2 regions of the Streptomyces sp. NPDC047981 genome follow, and region 1 is predicted to be linked to the other one. Evidence: riboswitches for the same ligand, from Rfam matches in the RefSeq annotation. Region 1 holds a riboswitch; the other holds the start of a gene.

Region 1 (7,315 bases):
GATCGCCCGTCATGTCCTTGAGCCGGGCGTAGAAGTGGGCGCTCCACTGCCGCCGTTCGACGTCGAGGACGAAGGCGAGGAGCGCGAGGGTGTACTCGTGCGGCTCCAGGGCCATCTCCTCGCGCATCCCACGCCGGGCGACGGCGTGCAGGTCGGGGGCGCCGAGCGCCGTCGCGTCGATGTTCCGGGCCAGGCCCTCGTTGACCGAGGAGTTCCACAGCCCGGGCGCCGAGCGGACCCGGTCGCCGCGCCGGCTGACCGCGAGGAGATGGTCGGCGGTGACGACGGCGATGTTGACGGCGAAGCTGCACTGGAGGAACGCGGGTGCCTCCAGCGGCCGTTCGGTGTCGAGGTACCGGCTTCGGGGCGTCGATCCGTCCGGCATCCTGCGGTCGAGCTGCTGGGCGGCGAGGAAGGTGTAGTAGTCCGTGGGCCGCAGCCGCAGATGCACCTCGGGCTGTTCGTCCAGCGGGGTACGGGTGGTCTCCAGGCCCTCGACGGCGTACCGGGCCCCGTTCCAGACGGGCGCGCGGTCCCCCGCGGTCTCCGCGCGGCTCTCCTCCGCCTCGATCTCGGCGCGCCAGCCCGCCATGTCGGCGGGCAGTTCGATCTCCTCGGCGCCGACCCGGACGTGCACGGACTCCGGCGCGATGGCGCGGTCGCCGTCGCCCTCCACGACGAGTGCGCTGGTGTGCAGGGGGCCGAGGGAGAAGGTGGACCAGGCCCTCCCCGCCCCCTCGCGGTAGGTGAGGCTGCGGACCACGCCCGCCGAGCGGCGCCGGATCCTGAACCACACGTCCTGCGTCCACTGCTGGAAGAGGGTCGCGAACACCACTCCGAGGATGGCGCCGAGCACTCCGTTGCCCACGTCTATTCCGCTCACTCGCAGCAGCGTAGGCGAGTTGATCACGGTTGACGATCCGTCACCCGGCGGCGGGAGCGTCCCCCGTGAGCACGACGACCTCGTCGGCGGCGAAGCTCACGCCCACCTCCGCGCCCACCTCGGGGGCGTCACGGAGGGCGCACTCGGCCTCCAGGGGCGGGCCTTCGGCCGGCTGCAGGAGCACGGCGACATGCGTCCCCCGGAAGGTTCGGGAGGCGACGGCGCAGCGCATGCCGTCCTTCGGGGCGACGAGCCGGACGCCCGCCGGGCGCACCAGGACCTCCCGCGCGCCCTGGGGCGAGCCGTCGGGTACCGGGACCTTGCCCCACGGGGTCTCGGCGGCGGCGCCGCTCACCGTCCCGGGCACGATGTTGTCGAAGCCGAGGAACCGGGCCACGAACGGGGAGGCGGGGTGCCGCCAGACGTCCAGCGGCGTCCCGGACTGGGCGATCCGGCCGTCGCGCATCACCACGACCCGGTCGGCGAGCGCGAACGCCTCGCCCTGGTCGTGTGTGACGGCCAGCACGGTCGTACCCAACTGCCGGAAGAGGGAGCGCAGTTCGACCACGAGCCGTTCCCGCAGGCCCCGGTCGAGTTGCCCGAGGGGCTCGTCCAGCATCAGCAGCCGAGGGCGGGGTGCGAGGGCGCGGGCGAGCGCCACGCGCTGCTGCTCGCCGCCGGAGAGCGCGGCGACGGCCCGGCGCTCGGCCCCGGGGAGCCCGACCAGCTCCAGCAACTCCCGTACCCGGGCGTCCCGTTCGGCCTTCGCCACACCGCGCATCCGGAGCCCGAAGGCGACGTTGGCGCCGACGTCCCGCTGCGGGAAGAGCTGGTGGTCCTGGAACATCAGACCAACCCCGCGCCGGTGCGCGGGCACGCCCGCCTGGTCGGCGCCGTCCAGCCGGACCCGCCCGCCGTGGAGCGCCTGGAGTCCGGCGACGGCCCGCAGGAGCGTGGACTTGCCGCTGCCGCTGGGGCCGAGCACGCACACGATCTCGTGGTCGGCGACCTCCAGGTCCACGGAGTCGACCACGGCCCGCTCCCCGAACCGTACGGTCACGTCCTCGAAGCGCAGCATCAGAACTCCCCTGAGCCGGAGGCGGCCCGGTCGACGCGGAGCCGTTCGAGGAGCAGCAGGGACACCGCGCACACCACCATCAGAATCGTCGAAAGGGCCATGGCCTGGCCGTAGTTGAGCTCACCCGGCCGGCCGAGGAGCCGGGCGACGGCGACCGGCAGCGTCGGGTTGTCGGGCCGGGCGATGAAGACGGTCGCGCCGAACTCGCCGAGCGAGACGGCGAAGGCGAACCCGGCCGCGATGAGCAGCGCCCGCCGCACCAGCGGCAGGTCGACCTCGCGCCAGGCACGCAGCGGCGAGGCCCCGAGGACGGCCGCCGCCTCCCGCAGCCGCTCGTCCACCGCGCGCAGGACGGGCAGCATGGTCCGCACGACGAAGGGGACACCGACCAGGGCCTGCGCGAGCGGCACGAGGATCCAGCTCGCCCGCAGGTCGAACGGCGGCTCGTCCAGGGTGATCAGGAAGCCGAAGCCGACCGTCACCGCCGACACCCCGAGCGGCAGCATCAGCAGCGCGTCGAAGCCGCGCACGAGCCGCCCTGCCCGCCGGGTGAGCGCGGCGGCGGCGAGTCCCCCGATCACCAGGGCGATCGCGGTGGCGACGACGGCGTACCGCAGGGAGTTCCCGATCGTGTCGACCAGGGGCACGAGGAACGTGCCGGAGGGGTCGGTGGACTGCAGGGCCCGGTAGTAGTCGAGCCCGTACCCGTCGGGGGTGGCGAAGGAGCGCTCGATCAGCACGGCGAGCGGAAGGACGAGCAGCAGGACGATCGAGACGAGGACACCCCCGAAGAGGGCCCACTGGCCGATCCCGGTGATCCGGCGGGCGGTCTGCTCGGGCGGTACGAGCTTCAGGGCCGTCTCCCGCCGCCGTACCGTCCGGGCGTGCACGGCGAGGACGACGCCGACGGCGACGAACTGGACGATCGTGAGCACGGCGGCCGTCGTCAGGTCGAAGCGGTCGACCGTCTGCCGGTAGATCTCGGTCTCCAGGGTGGAGTACGCCGGTCCGCCGAGGATCTGGACGACGGCGAAGGAGCCGGCGGTGAAGAGGAAGACCATCAGCGCCGCCGCTCCGACGGCGGGGGCGAGCGCGGGCAGCGTCACCGTCCGCCAGGCGGTGAAACGGGAGGCGCCGAGGACGCGGGCGGCCTCCTCCTGGCGGGGGTCGAGCTGCGCCCACAGTCCGCCGACGGTCCTGACGACGACGGCGTAGTTGAAGAAGACGTGGGCGAGGAGGATGGCCCAGACGGTGGTGTCGAGGCGGACGCCCCACAGTTCGTCGAGCAGCCCGCCGCGGCCGACGAGGGCGAGGAAGGCCGTACCGACCATGACGGTCGGCATCACGAAGGGGACGGTGACGACGGCGCGCAGCAGCCCCTTGCCGGGGAAGTCGAAGCGCGCGAAGACGTACGCCCCGGGCAGGGCTATCAGCAGGGTCAGCGCGGTGGAGGCGAGCGCCTGCCAGAGGGTGAACCAGAGGACGTCGAGGATCTCCGGCCGGGTCAGCGTCTCGCCGAACCGGCCGAACTCCCACGCCCCGTCGACGCGCAGCCCGCGCTCGACGATCGAGGCGACGGGCCACGCGAAGAAGAGCGCGAAGAAGGCGACGGGCACGACCATCAGGCCGAGCCGCGCCGCGCTTCCCCGGCGGTCGGGGACTACTTCAGAACGGTCGAGGACCACGACTGGATCCACTGGTCACGCTTCTCGGCGATCTTCTCGGGCGCCATGGTCTGCGGCTTGTCGATCACCACACCGTGCTTCGTGAACAGCTCGGGCAGCTGGGCTTCCTTCGTCACCGGGTTGACGAACATCTGCAGCGGCATGTCCTCCTGGAACTTCTTGGAGATCAGGAAGTCGATCAGCGCCTTGCCGCCCTCGGGGTTCTTCGCCCCGTTCAGCAGCCCGGCGAACTCGATCTGCCGGAAGCAGGTGCCGGTGGAGACGCCGGTGGGCGCTTCCTTCGGCTGCGGGTCGGCGTAGAGGACCTCGACCGGCGGGCTGGAGGCGTAGCTGACGACCAGCGGCCGGTCGCCCTTGGCCTGCTTGCCGCCGGCGGAGCCGGAGAACTCCTGGTTGTAGGCGAGCTCCCAGCTGTCGACGACCTTCACGCCGTTGGCCTTGAGCTTCGTCCAGTAGTCCTGCCAGCCGTCGTCGCCGTACTGGGCGGCGGTGCCGAGCAGGAAACCGAGGCCCGGGGAGGACTTCTCGGGGTTCTCGACCACGAGCAGGTTCTTGTACTCCGGCTTGGCCAGGTCGTCGAAGGTCTGCGGGGGCGCGAGCTTCTTGTCGGCGAAGTACTTCTTGTCGTAGTTGACGCAGATGTCGCCGGTGTCGATCGGGGTGACGCGGTGCTCCTTGTCGAGCCGCGTCTCGGGCGCGACCGCGTCCAGACCCTTCGCCTCGTACGGGACGAAGATCCCGTTGTCGAGCGCACGGGAGAGCAGGGTGTTGTCGACGCCGAAGAAGACGTCTCCCTGCGGGGAGCCCTTGGTGAGGATCTCCTTGTTGACGGCGACGCCCGCGTCACCGCTCTTGAGGACCTTGACGGTGAAGCCGGTCTGCTTGGTGAACTCCGCCAGGACCTCCTTGGAGGCGTTGAAGGAGTCGTGGCTGACGAGGGTCACGGTCTTCGGCGTGGGCTCACCGCTCTTGCCGGCCGCGTCCCTGATGTCCTCGGTGCCGCAGGCGGCGAGGGTGGTGACGCCCAGCGCCGCGGCGATCGCGGCGGCGGCCATCTTCTTGGTGCTCACGGAAATTCCTCCTGGGTGTGACCAGGAAGAGACGCGGCCCTGCCCACCGGAGGGTGGGCAGGGCGCAACAGCTTGAGTTGCGACCGAACTTCCTACCCAGAATGACCTGGGCGAGGTTCAGAGGGTCTGCGGTCCGTGACCGCACTCTCAGCGCTGTGGCGCTCCCCTGTCGGAATATGGAGATGTGTTCGAGCACAGACTACAAGGTCAGCGCTCCGAGGCCGCCAGCTGTCCACAGGCACCGTCGATCTCCTGACCACGGGTGTCACGGACGGTGACGGGCACGCCATGGGACGCGATGGCCTCGACGAAGGCCTTCTCGTCCTCGGGCCGGGACGCGGTCCACTTGGACCCGGGCGTCGGGTTCAGCGGAATCAGGTTCACATGGACCCGCTTGCCCTTGAGCAGCCGCCCGAGCAGGTCGCCCCGCCACGCCTGGTCGTTGATGTCGCGGATGAGCGCGTACTCGATGGAGATCCGGCGCCCGGACTTCTCGGCGTACTCCCACGCGGCGTCGAGGACCTCGCGGACCTTCCAGCGCGTGTTGACGGGCACGAGGGTGTCGCGCAGCTCGTCGTCGGGGGCGTGCAGCGAGACGGCGAGCCGGCACTTGAAGCCCTCGTCGGCGAAGCGCAGCATCGCCGGGACGAGGCCCACGGTGGAGACGGTGATCCCGCGCTGCGAGAGCCCGAGCCCGTCCGGCTCGGGGTCGGTGAGCCGGCGGATGGCGCCGACGACCCGCTTGTAGTTGGCGAGCGGCTCGCCCATGCCCATGAAGACGATGTTGCTGAGCCGCGCCGGCCCACCGGGCACTTCCCCGTCACGCAGGGCACGCATGCCGTCGACGATCTGGTGCACGATCTCGGCCGTCGACAGGTTCCGGTCGAGCCCGGCCTGCCCGGTGGCACAGAACGGGCAGTTCATCCCGCAGCCGGCCTGGGAGGAGATGCACATGGTGACCCGGTCCGGGTACCGCATCAGCACGGACTCGACGAGCGTGCCGTCGTGCAGCTTCCACAGGGTCTTACGGGTGGTGTCGTCGTCGCACGAGATGTGCCGGACCACCGACATCAGGTCGGGCAGCAGCTCCCCCTGCAGCTTCTCGCGCGAGGCGGCGGGGATGTCGGTCCACTCGGCGGGGTCGTGGGCGTACCGCGCGAAGTAGTGCGTGGACAGCTGCTTGGCGCGGAACGGCTTCTCGCCGATCGCGGCGACGGCCTCCTTGCGCTCGGCGGGCGTGAGGTCGGCAAGGTGCCGCGGCGGCTTCTTGGCTCCGCGCGGGGCGACGAAAGTGAGTTCTCCGGGCTTGGGCATGGTGGTACCAGTGTCGCAGACGGAACCCACTGTCCCTGGGCCGTCGCGCTGCCGGGTGGTGACCGGTGGTGGCCGTCGGTGCCCGATGGCGGCCCCGGGACGGCCCGGAACAGCAGCTCACCCTGTGGACCGGGCTCGTTCGGGCACCGTCTGCGTGATGCGCCACAGTCCGCGCGGCCGGGCCGATGTCGGAGGTGGCCGCTAGAGTCACCGGCCATGGGGGATCAGAGCAAGCGTACGAAGCCGTGCAAGTGGTGCGGGCGACAGCTGGTGTACCGGTCGTGGTGGCGCTCTCGCCGGTACTGCAACCGGTGGCATCAGGTGCGGAAGTGGGTCTCGCGGATCGTCGACGTGGTCGGAGAGGCCGCAAGCGCCTGACCAGCCCGCTCAGGTGCGGCATGACGCGACGCGCGGCCCACGCCCGGTGGGTTCTCCGAGCGTGGGCATGGTGGCACGGGTGCCGTGGAGGAACGGCGAAGGGCCCGCAGCCTGTGGGCAACGGGCCCTTCACCTCAGAACGCGCAGGTCAGGTGGTGCCGACGAAGAGCACCAGGAGCAGCCAGACCACCGGGGCCGTCGGCAGCAGGGAGTCCAGGCGGTCCATGATGCCGCCGTGGCCGGGCAGCAGCGTGCCCATGTCCTTGATGCCGAGGTCACGCTTGATCATCGACTCGCCGAGGTCGCCGAGCGTCGCGCTCGCCGCCACCGCGAGGCCGAGCAGCAGGCCCTGCCACCACGTGCCGTCGTCGATCAGGAACTCCATGCACAGCGCGCCCGCCGCCATCGCGAACGCCACCGCTCCGAGCAGGCCCTCGCGGGTCTTGCCGGGGCTGATGCGCGGTGCCAGCTTGTGCTTGCCGAAGCGCCAGCCGATCGCGTACGCGCCGGTGTCGCTGACGACCGTGAGCAGCAGGAACGTGAGGACCCGCTCCGGGCCGTCGTCGGCCGTGAGCATCAGCGCCACGAACGTGGCCAGGAACGGCACGTAGAACGCGGCGAAGACGCCCGCCGTGACGTCCTTCAGATAGCCCTCGGGCGGCTCCGTCATGCGCCACACGAGGACCGCGAGGGCGGTCAGGGCCATGGCGACCCAGGCCCCCTCCGCACCGCGGACATAGCCGGCCACGACCATCGCCGCGCCACCGACCGCCAGCGGGACGAGCGGGGCCTTGATGCCCTTGCGTTCCTGGAGGCGGGAGGTGAGCTCCCAGAGACCGACCACGACGGCGACGGCGATGACGCCGACGAACGCGGCCTTCCAGATGAAGAGGGACGCGATGATGAC
Region 2 (7,315 bases), on a different contig from region 1:
CCTCCGTGGCGCAGGCGGCGCACCTAGCATCGAAGGTGTCCGGCGCAGAGCGCGCGGGACGGATTCTTCGGGAGATGAGGTAAGCGCGATGGCGGTACGAGAGATTCTCGCGGGGATGCCCTGGTGGGTGAAGTGGGTCGCCATACCCGTCATCGCCCTGTTCGTCTTCGGTGGCCTGATCATGAGTGTCGCGACGTTCGTGATCGGTCTGCTTTTCAAGGTGTTGATCTTCGTCGCTCTGGTCGGTGGACTGATCTACGTCGTACGGAAGTTCATGTCCTCCTCGACCTCACGCGAGGACTGGTAGCACGATCTACCCGCCGGTACAGGGGCGTCGGGCGGGCGTTAGCCCGCCCGAGGGACGCGGTCCTGGAAACCAGGGGCAGGCTTAGGAGCTGCCATTAGAGTGGAAAATCTCTGCCGCACCGGGGAAATCCGGCCACGCCTTCCGCGCTGATATTCGCGGATGTCCACCGTCCCGGGCGGGTCCGCCACCGGACCCCACCGGTTCCCGGGCCGCGGCGGGCGCGCGGGGGCGGCCCCCGCGGGCGGGTGCACGGCACCCGTCGTGACGCCTGGGGGTGACCTTTGGCCACGGCTACGCAGTCCGCTGCTCCTACGTTGATCGGCTCGGTGCAGCGGGCACTGAGACTCTTGGAGGCCGTGGGTTCCCACGAGGACGGGGCCCCTGCCAAACAGCTGGCGCGCGAGGCCGGCCTCCCGCTGCCCACCGCGTACCACCTGCTCCGCACCCTGACCCACGAGGGCTATCTACGCCGGGAGAAGGGTGTGTTCGTCTTCGGCGACGCGGCAGGTCGTCTCGCCGGTGGCGGAGTTCTGCAGAATCGTCGCACCAAGATCGAAGACTCTCTCGCGCACTGGCGCGACGAGATCGGGGTCCCCGTCTACTTCGCGATCTACCGCGAGGGCGAGATCGAGCTCGTCGCCGTCGCCGACACCCCCGCCGCACCCGCCGTGGACGAGTGGGCCGACTTCCGCGAGACGGGACACGCGCACGCGATCGGGCAGTGTCTGCTCAGCCAACTGGATTTGAAGAGTCGTCAAGACCACCTCGACCGCCATCCCGTGGAAGCCATCACTCCGTACACGGTGCGTAACCGGAGTGCCCTTTTGGATCGTTTGGGCGGAATGGGGCGAATGGAACCCCTGGTAGAGCGTCAGGAATATGCGCTCGGCACGGTCTGTGCCGCGATCCCCATCACTGCGGGGTCCACGGCGGCCGCCATGGCGATTTCCCTCCCCCTTCACCAGGCAGAACGGTTGCTGCCCGCAGTCGACCGGCTACGGAACGAGATCGGAATGCTCCTCAGTTCCTTCGCGTTCTCTATCAGTATCTGAAAAATCACTCCTTGTGATCTGCTAGCCGTTCCAGCACGATTGCGTCAAGAGGGCCATGGGGGATCATTCCTGGCCGTTTTGATCACGCTTTCAGCAGCCGTGTTTACACAACTGCTCCATCTACTGCGGGGTACATGATGCGAGAGTCGGTTCAGGCCGAGGTCCTGATGAGCTTCCTCGTCTCCGAGGAGCTCTCCTTCAGGATCCCGGTGGAGCTGCGTTACGAGACCCGGGATCCCTACGCGGTGCGAATGACGTTCCACCTTCCCGGAGACGCCCCTGTGACCTGGGCATTCGGCCGCGAGCTGCTGCTCGACGGGATCAACAGGCCGAGCGGCGACGGCGATGTGCACATCGCGCCGACCGACCCCGAGGGCCTTTCGGACGTCGCCATCCGGCTCCAGGTCGGCGGCGACCGCGCCCTGTTCCGGGCCAGCGCGCCGCCGCTCGTCGCCTTCCTCGACCGGACGGACAAGCTGGTGCCGCTCGGTCAGGAACGGACACTGGGCGACTTCGAGGACAACCTCGAGGCAGCGCTCGGTCGGATTCTCGCGGAGGAGAACGCCGGCTGACCGGTCGGCGCGCTCCGGCGCGCTGCGGGGCCGGCGGTCCCGGACGGATCCGGACGGACCCGGTCACCGGACGGCGGCCGGCAGCCGACCCCGGCTACTTCGCCCGGCGCCGGCGCCCGCCCCTGGATGAACGCTTCTCCAGCCCGCCGGCTCGGCCTCGGCCCAGCCCACCCGGTCCGCCCGGTGCGCCAGGTCCGCCCGGCCGGTCCGCCGAGACGACGAGCGCGGCGAGAGCGGTCGTGACCGGCACGGAGGCGACCAGGCCGATCGATCCCACCAGCGTGCGGACGATCTCCTCCGCGACCAGCTCGCTGTTGGCGACGGTCCCCACGCTGCTCTGCGCGATGGAGAAGAGCAGCAGCAGCGGCAGGGCCGCGCCGGCGTACGCGAGGACCAGCGTGTTCACCACGGACGCGATGTGGTCACGGCCGATCCTGATGCCCGCCCGGTACAGCCCACGCGGGCCCAGACGGGGATCGGCCTGGTGCAGCTCCCACACCGCCGAGGTCTGGGTCACCGTCACATCGTCGAGGACACCCAGCGAACCGATGATGATGCCCGCGAGCAGCAGACCGGACATGTCGATGTCCGGGTAGAGGCCGTGGATCAGGCCGGTGTTGTCGTCCGTGTTGCCGCTCAGCGAGGCCCAGCTGATGAAGAACGAGCCGAGCAGACCGATCAACAGCAGCGAGATCAGCGTCCCGAGCACCGCGACGGAGGTCCGGGCGGACAGGCCGTGGCACATGTAGAGCGCGATCAGCATGATCGCGCTCGACCCGACCACCGCCACCACCAGCGGATTCGACCCCTGAAGGATCGCCGGGAGGATGAAGAAGGTCAGCAGCAGGAAACTCACGGCGAGCGAGATCAAGGCCATCACCCCGCGCATCCGGCCGACCAGCACGACCGCCACGGCGAAGATCAGGGCGAGCACCGCCAACGGCACCTTGCGGTTCACGTCCGTCACCGAGTACTGCAGATCACGCGGAGCGTCCGGCGCGTACGCCACCACCACGCCCTGGCCCTCGTCCAGTTGGCGCGGCGCGTCCGGCTGCACGATCTCGGTGAACGTACGGCCCTTGTCCGGACCGCTCGTGACCTCGATCGTCGCCTTCTCGCACTCTCCCTGCTGGGCGTTGACCGCCTCGCGCCCCTGGGGGGTCGAGGTGTCGCCGGTCGGCGGGACCTGGGCGGCGTTCACATCCTGGCAGTCGACCTTCTCCACCGAGACGACCTTGCCCTGGTACGTCTGCCGGTCGAAGCCGACGCCGGTGCGCTCGTGCTCCGGAGCGCCGCCCGGCCACAGCACCACGAGCCCGACCACCACCGCCGTGGCGAACGGGATCAGGACAGCCGCGATGACCCTGCGCAGATGCCGGGAGACGGGCGCGGCCGGCCCATGACTGTGCGTATGGCCGTGCCCGTGACCCGCGTCGCCATGGGTGGCAGGGCCGTCATGACGGTCGGGTTCGGGGGTCTGCTGCTCGGAAGTCACCGACCGATCATCGCAAGAACGGTGGGGGCCCACTGTTCAGCACGGCCGGATTGACGCTAGCGTGGTGACACCTTTGCACACGCGGGAGCTCGGAGCACCGGGCTGAGAGGGCGCTGATCACCGTACACGCGTACTGGACGTACGTACGGGAAGAGGCTGCGCCGACCGCCGAACCTGTTACCGGGTAATGCCGGCGTAGGGAGATCGGTCTCATGACCATTCAGGATGCACGCACGCCTGCCACCAGCGAGAACGACGGCCAGGACGAGCGCAAGCCGGGCTGGCACAAGGGATACGTCGAGGGCTCGCGCCCCGACATCCGCGTGCCTGTCCGGCAGGTGCACCTCACCAACGGCAAGGACGTGACGCTGTACGACACGTCCGGTCCGTACACCGACCCCACCATCGACACCGACGTACGGCGGGGCCTGCCGCCGCTGCGCGAGAACTGGATCATCTCTCGGGGCGACACCGAGGAGTACGCGGGCCGCCCGGTCCGTCCCGAGGACGACGGCATCAAGCACACCTCGCCGCGGGGCGGCGGGCTGAAGAACCTCGACGCCGTCTTCCCGGGGCGGCCGCGGCTGCCGCGCCGGGGCCGCGGCGGCGAGGCCGTGACCCAGCTCGCGTACGCCCGCCGGGGCGAGATCACCCCTGAGATGGAGTACGTCGCGATCCGCGAGAACGTCTCCCCCGAGGTCGTACGGGAGGAGATCGCGGCGGGGCGGGCCGTGCTTCCGGCCAACGTCAACCACCCGGAGATCGAGCCGATGATCATCGGCAAGCGGTTCCTGGTGAAGGTCAACGCCAACATCGGCAACTCCGCCGTCACCTCCTCGATCGAGGAGGAGGTGGAGAAGATGACCTGGGCGACCAGGTGGGGCGCCGACACGGTCATGGACCTCTCCACCGGCCGCAACATCCACACCACGCGCGAGTGGGTGCTGCGCAACTCTCCCGTGCCGATCGGCACCGTGCCGCTCTACCAGGCCCTGGAGAAGGTCGACGGGAAGGCCGAGGAGCTGACCTGGGAGATCTACAAGGACACCGTCATCGAGCAGGCCGAGCAGGGCGTCGACTACATGACGGTCCACGCCGGCGTGCTGCTGCCGTACGTCCCGCTGACCGCCCGTCGCAAGACCGGCATCGTCTCGCGCGGCGGCTCGATCATGGCCGCCTGGTGCCTCGCGCACCACAAGGAGAACTTCCTCTACACGAACTTCGAGGAGCTCTGCGAGATCCTCGCGACGTACGACGTCACGTACTCGCTGGGCGACGGCCTGCGCCCCGGCTCGATCGCGGACGCCAACGACGACGCGCAGTTCGCGGAGCTGCGCACGCTGGGTGAGCTGAACACGATCGCCAAGCGGCACAACGTGCAGACGATGATCGAGGGCCCGGGGCACGTCCCGATGCACAAGATCAAGGAGAACATCGACCTTCAGCAGGAGATCTGCGAGGAGGCGCCGTTCTACACGCTCGGCCCGCTGACCACGGATGTCGCGCCCGCGTACGACCACATCACCTCGGGCATCGGCGCCGCGATGATCGCCTGGTGGGGTACGGCGATGCTCTGCTACGTCACGCCCAAGGAGCACCTGGGGCTGCCCAACCGCGACGACGTGAAGACGGGCGTCATCACGTACAAGATCGCGGCGCACGCCGCCGACCTGGCCAAGGGGCACCCGGGGGCGCAGGAGTGGGACGACGCGCTGTCGGACGCGCGGTTCGAGTTCCGCTGGGAGGACCAGTTCAACCTGGCGCTCGACCCGGACACGGCCCGTGAGTTCCACGACGAGACGCTGCCGGCCGAGCCCGCGAAGACCGCGCACTTCTGCTCGATGTGCGGTCCGAAGTTCTGCTCGATGAAGATCAGCCGCAGCATCACGGAGCAGTTCGGCGGCGACGCGGACGCCACCCCGGCGGAGATCGAGGCCGGGATGCTGGAGAAGTCCAAGGAGTTCGCGGCCTCCGGCAACCGCGTCTACCTTCCGCTGGCTGACTGAGTCCGCGCGAACGAGGCTGACCGACGGCATTCCGGGGGGAGTCGTCGGTCAGCCTTCGCCATGCCGCGGCGCTCCGCGCCGTCCCCTCACGCCGGGCCGGTGTAGTCCGGGCCGGTGGCGTCGGGACTGGTGAAGTCCGGGCTCGTGAAGTCGGGGCCCGTGTAGTCGGGGCTCGTGAAGGTCGGACGGGTCGTGGACGAGCCTTCGTTCGGGCTGGAGAAGTCCGGTCCGCTGTAGCCGATCTTCGGTATGCGGTCGGTGCGGGGCGCGGGCACGGGCGGCGGGGCCGACGGTCCGGGCGCGGCCAGGGCCTCGCGCAGGAACGGCAGGATGCCCCGTTCCAGCAGGGCGCGACGCCATGCCTCCCGGGCGCGGGACAGTTCGTCGTCCTCTTCCCGGTGGTGTGGATCGCTCGCGGCCACCTCCGTGGAGCGGTTGCGCAGTGCCGTGACCAGCAGCCCGACGGCGGCGCAGAACAGTCCGGCGGCGGCGACGGCCCCGAAGAACCAGCCGGCCGTCAGCAGGGTGTCGGCGACCGCGAGCGAGGGCGCGATGAGCTTGAGCACGGCCCCGACCAGCAGGAATATCAGCGCGGCGGGCCCGGCGAGGACCGGCGCGAGGACGGTGACGATCGCGACGATGCCCGCTCCCGGGCCGCCGCTCGCCCCGTCGCCGTCCGCCGTCAGGACGGCGCCCATCACGCTTGTACCGCTCGGTGACCGGGCCTCTTCGCGGACCTTCACGAAGTGGTCGTACTCGACCGCCGCCGCGGCGGTGATCAGGGCCGTCGCGTTCAGCGCCATCGTGCGCAGTTGGCCGGCCGTGAGCCGTTTCCCGATCTCGGCGAGATCCGGATGGTCGTACGCGTTGCGCAGTGCGTCGTCGAGGATGCGCTCGTACTCGGCACGATCCTCGGTCAGCAGGTGCGGAGCCACGTTCATGTGCATCCCCCGATGCTCCGTAGGGCCCGCGTCGACCGTGGAATTTACGGCCGGTCGGGCGGAAACGGAGGAGAGCCTGCTACGGATGGTCCGATCGTATTGCGGTTATGGCACAGGGTGACAGGGGGTTTCCCGAATTCGACTTCCCCGGATGCGGAGCGTTATGCGTCAGCCCTGCAGGGGGAGTTGGACGACCAGCAGCTTTCCGGCCATGGTCACACCGCCGTCCATGGCGATGGCCAGTCCCTCCGCGTACACGTGCGGACCGTCGACGCCCGGGCCGGAGCCGCCCTCGCCGTCCTCGGTGCCGACCTGGCCCAGGAGGTACGGAATGGGGCTGTGGCCGTGCACGACGCGGCTGCCGCCGTAGGTGGCGAGCAGCTCCTGGACCGCCTGGGGGCCGCCGTCGTCCCGGAAGGCGAAGCGCTTGGTGAACTTACGGAACAGGTCCCAGACCTCGTCCGCGTCGTTCCGGTTGAGGATCTCGTGGACGGTCTCGTTGACGTCCTCGATGGTGCTGCCGTAGTCCAGGTAGGCGGTGGTGTCGGAGTGCATCAGCAGGTGCCCGTCCTCCTCCACCACGGCGTCGAGCCGGGACATCCACTGCAGGTGGACGTCCTGGAGCCGGTCCATGTCGTGCTTCTGGCCGCCGTTGAGCAGCCAGGCGGCCTGGAAGGTGGCGGTGCCGGCGCCGGAGTTGACGGGGGTGTCCCCGAAGCGCTTGGCGCCGATCAGGAGCAGTTCGTGGTTGCCCATCAGGGCCTTGCAGTAGCCGCCCGACGCGGCGGCCTCCGCGGAGAGGCGCATGACCAGGTCGATGACGCCGATGCCGTCGGGACCGCGGTCCGTGAAGTCGCCGAGGAACCAGAGCCGGGCGTTACCCGCCGACCAGGCGCCGTTGTCGTCGATGAGCCCCTGCTCGCGCAGGGCGACGACGAGCTC

What was found. Region 1 has a riboswitch for thiamine pyrophosphate ahead of AB0E14_RS13115 (thiamine ABC transporter substrate-binding protein). Riboswitches for the same ligand answer to the same signal wherever they lie in the genome.
Region 2: it holds a riboswitch for thiamine pyrophosphate, as region 1 does, so the genes downstream of both, thiC (phosphomethylpyrimidine synthase ThiC) here and AB0E14_RS13115 (thiamine ABC transporter substrate-binding protein) in region 1, are expected to answer to the same signal.

The regions. Positions count from the first base shown of each region.
Region 1 covers NZ_JBEZNQ010000017.1:78,704-86,018, forward strand. The annotation lists gene AB0E14_RS13100 (hypothetical protein) at 1-883, opposite strand, end outside; gene AB0E14_RS13105 (ABC transporter ATP-binding protein) at 924-1,961, opposite strand; gene AB0E14_RS13110 (iron ABC transporter permease) at 1,961-3,583, opposite strand; gene AB0E14_RS13115 (thiamine ABC transporter substrate-binding protein) at 3,622-4,701, opposite strand; TPP riboswitch at 4,788-4,894, opposite strand; gene rlmN (23S rRNA (adenine(2503)-C(2))-methyltransferase RlmN) at 4,924-6,030, opposite strand; gene AB0E14_RS13125 (phosphatidate cytidylyltransferase) at 6,557-7,315, opposite strand, start outside.
Region 2 covers NZ_JBEZNQ010000013.1:14,919-22,233, forward strand. The annotation lists gene AB0E14_RS10460 (DUF5326 family protein) at 89-307, shown strand; gene AB0E14_RS10465 (helix-turn-helix domain-containing protein) at 589-1,359, shown strand; gene AB0E14_RS10470 (SsgA family sporulation/cell division regulator) at 1,497-1,931, shown strand; gene AB0E14_RS10475 (YibE/F family protein) at 2,026-3,459, opposite strand; TPP riboswitch at 3,498-3,645, shown strand; gene thiC (phosphomethylpyrimidine synthase ThiC) at 3,639-5,432, shown strand; gene AB0E14_RS10485 (hypothetical protein) at 5,519-6,379, opposite strand; gene AB0E14_RS10490 (metallophosphoesterase) at 6,542-7,315, opposite strand, start outside.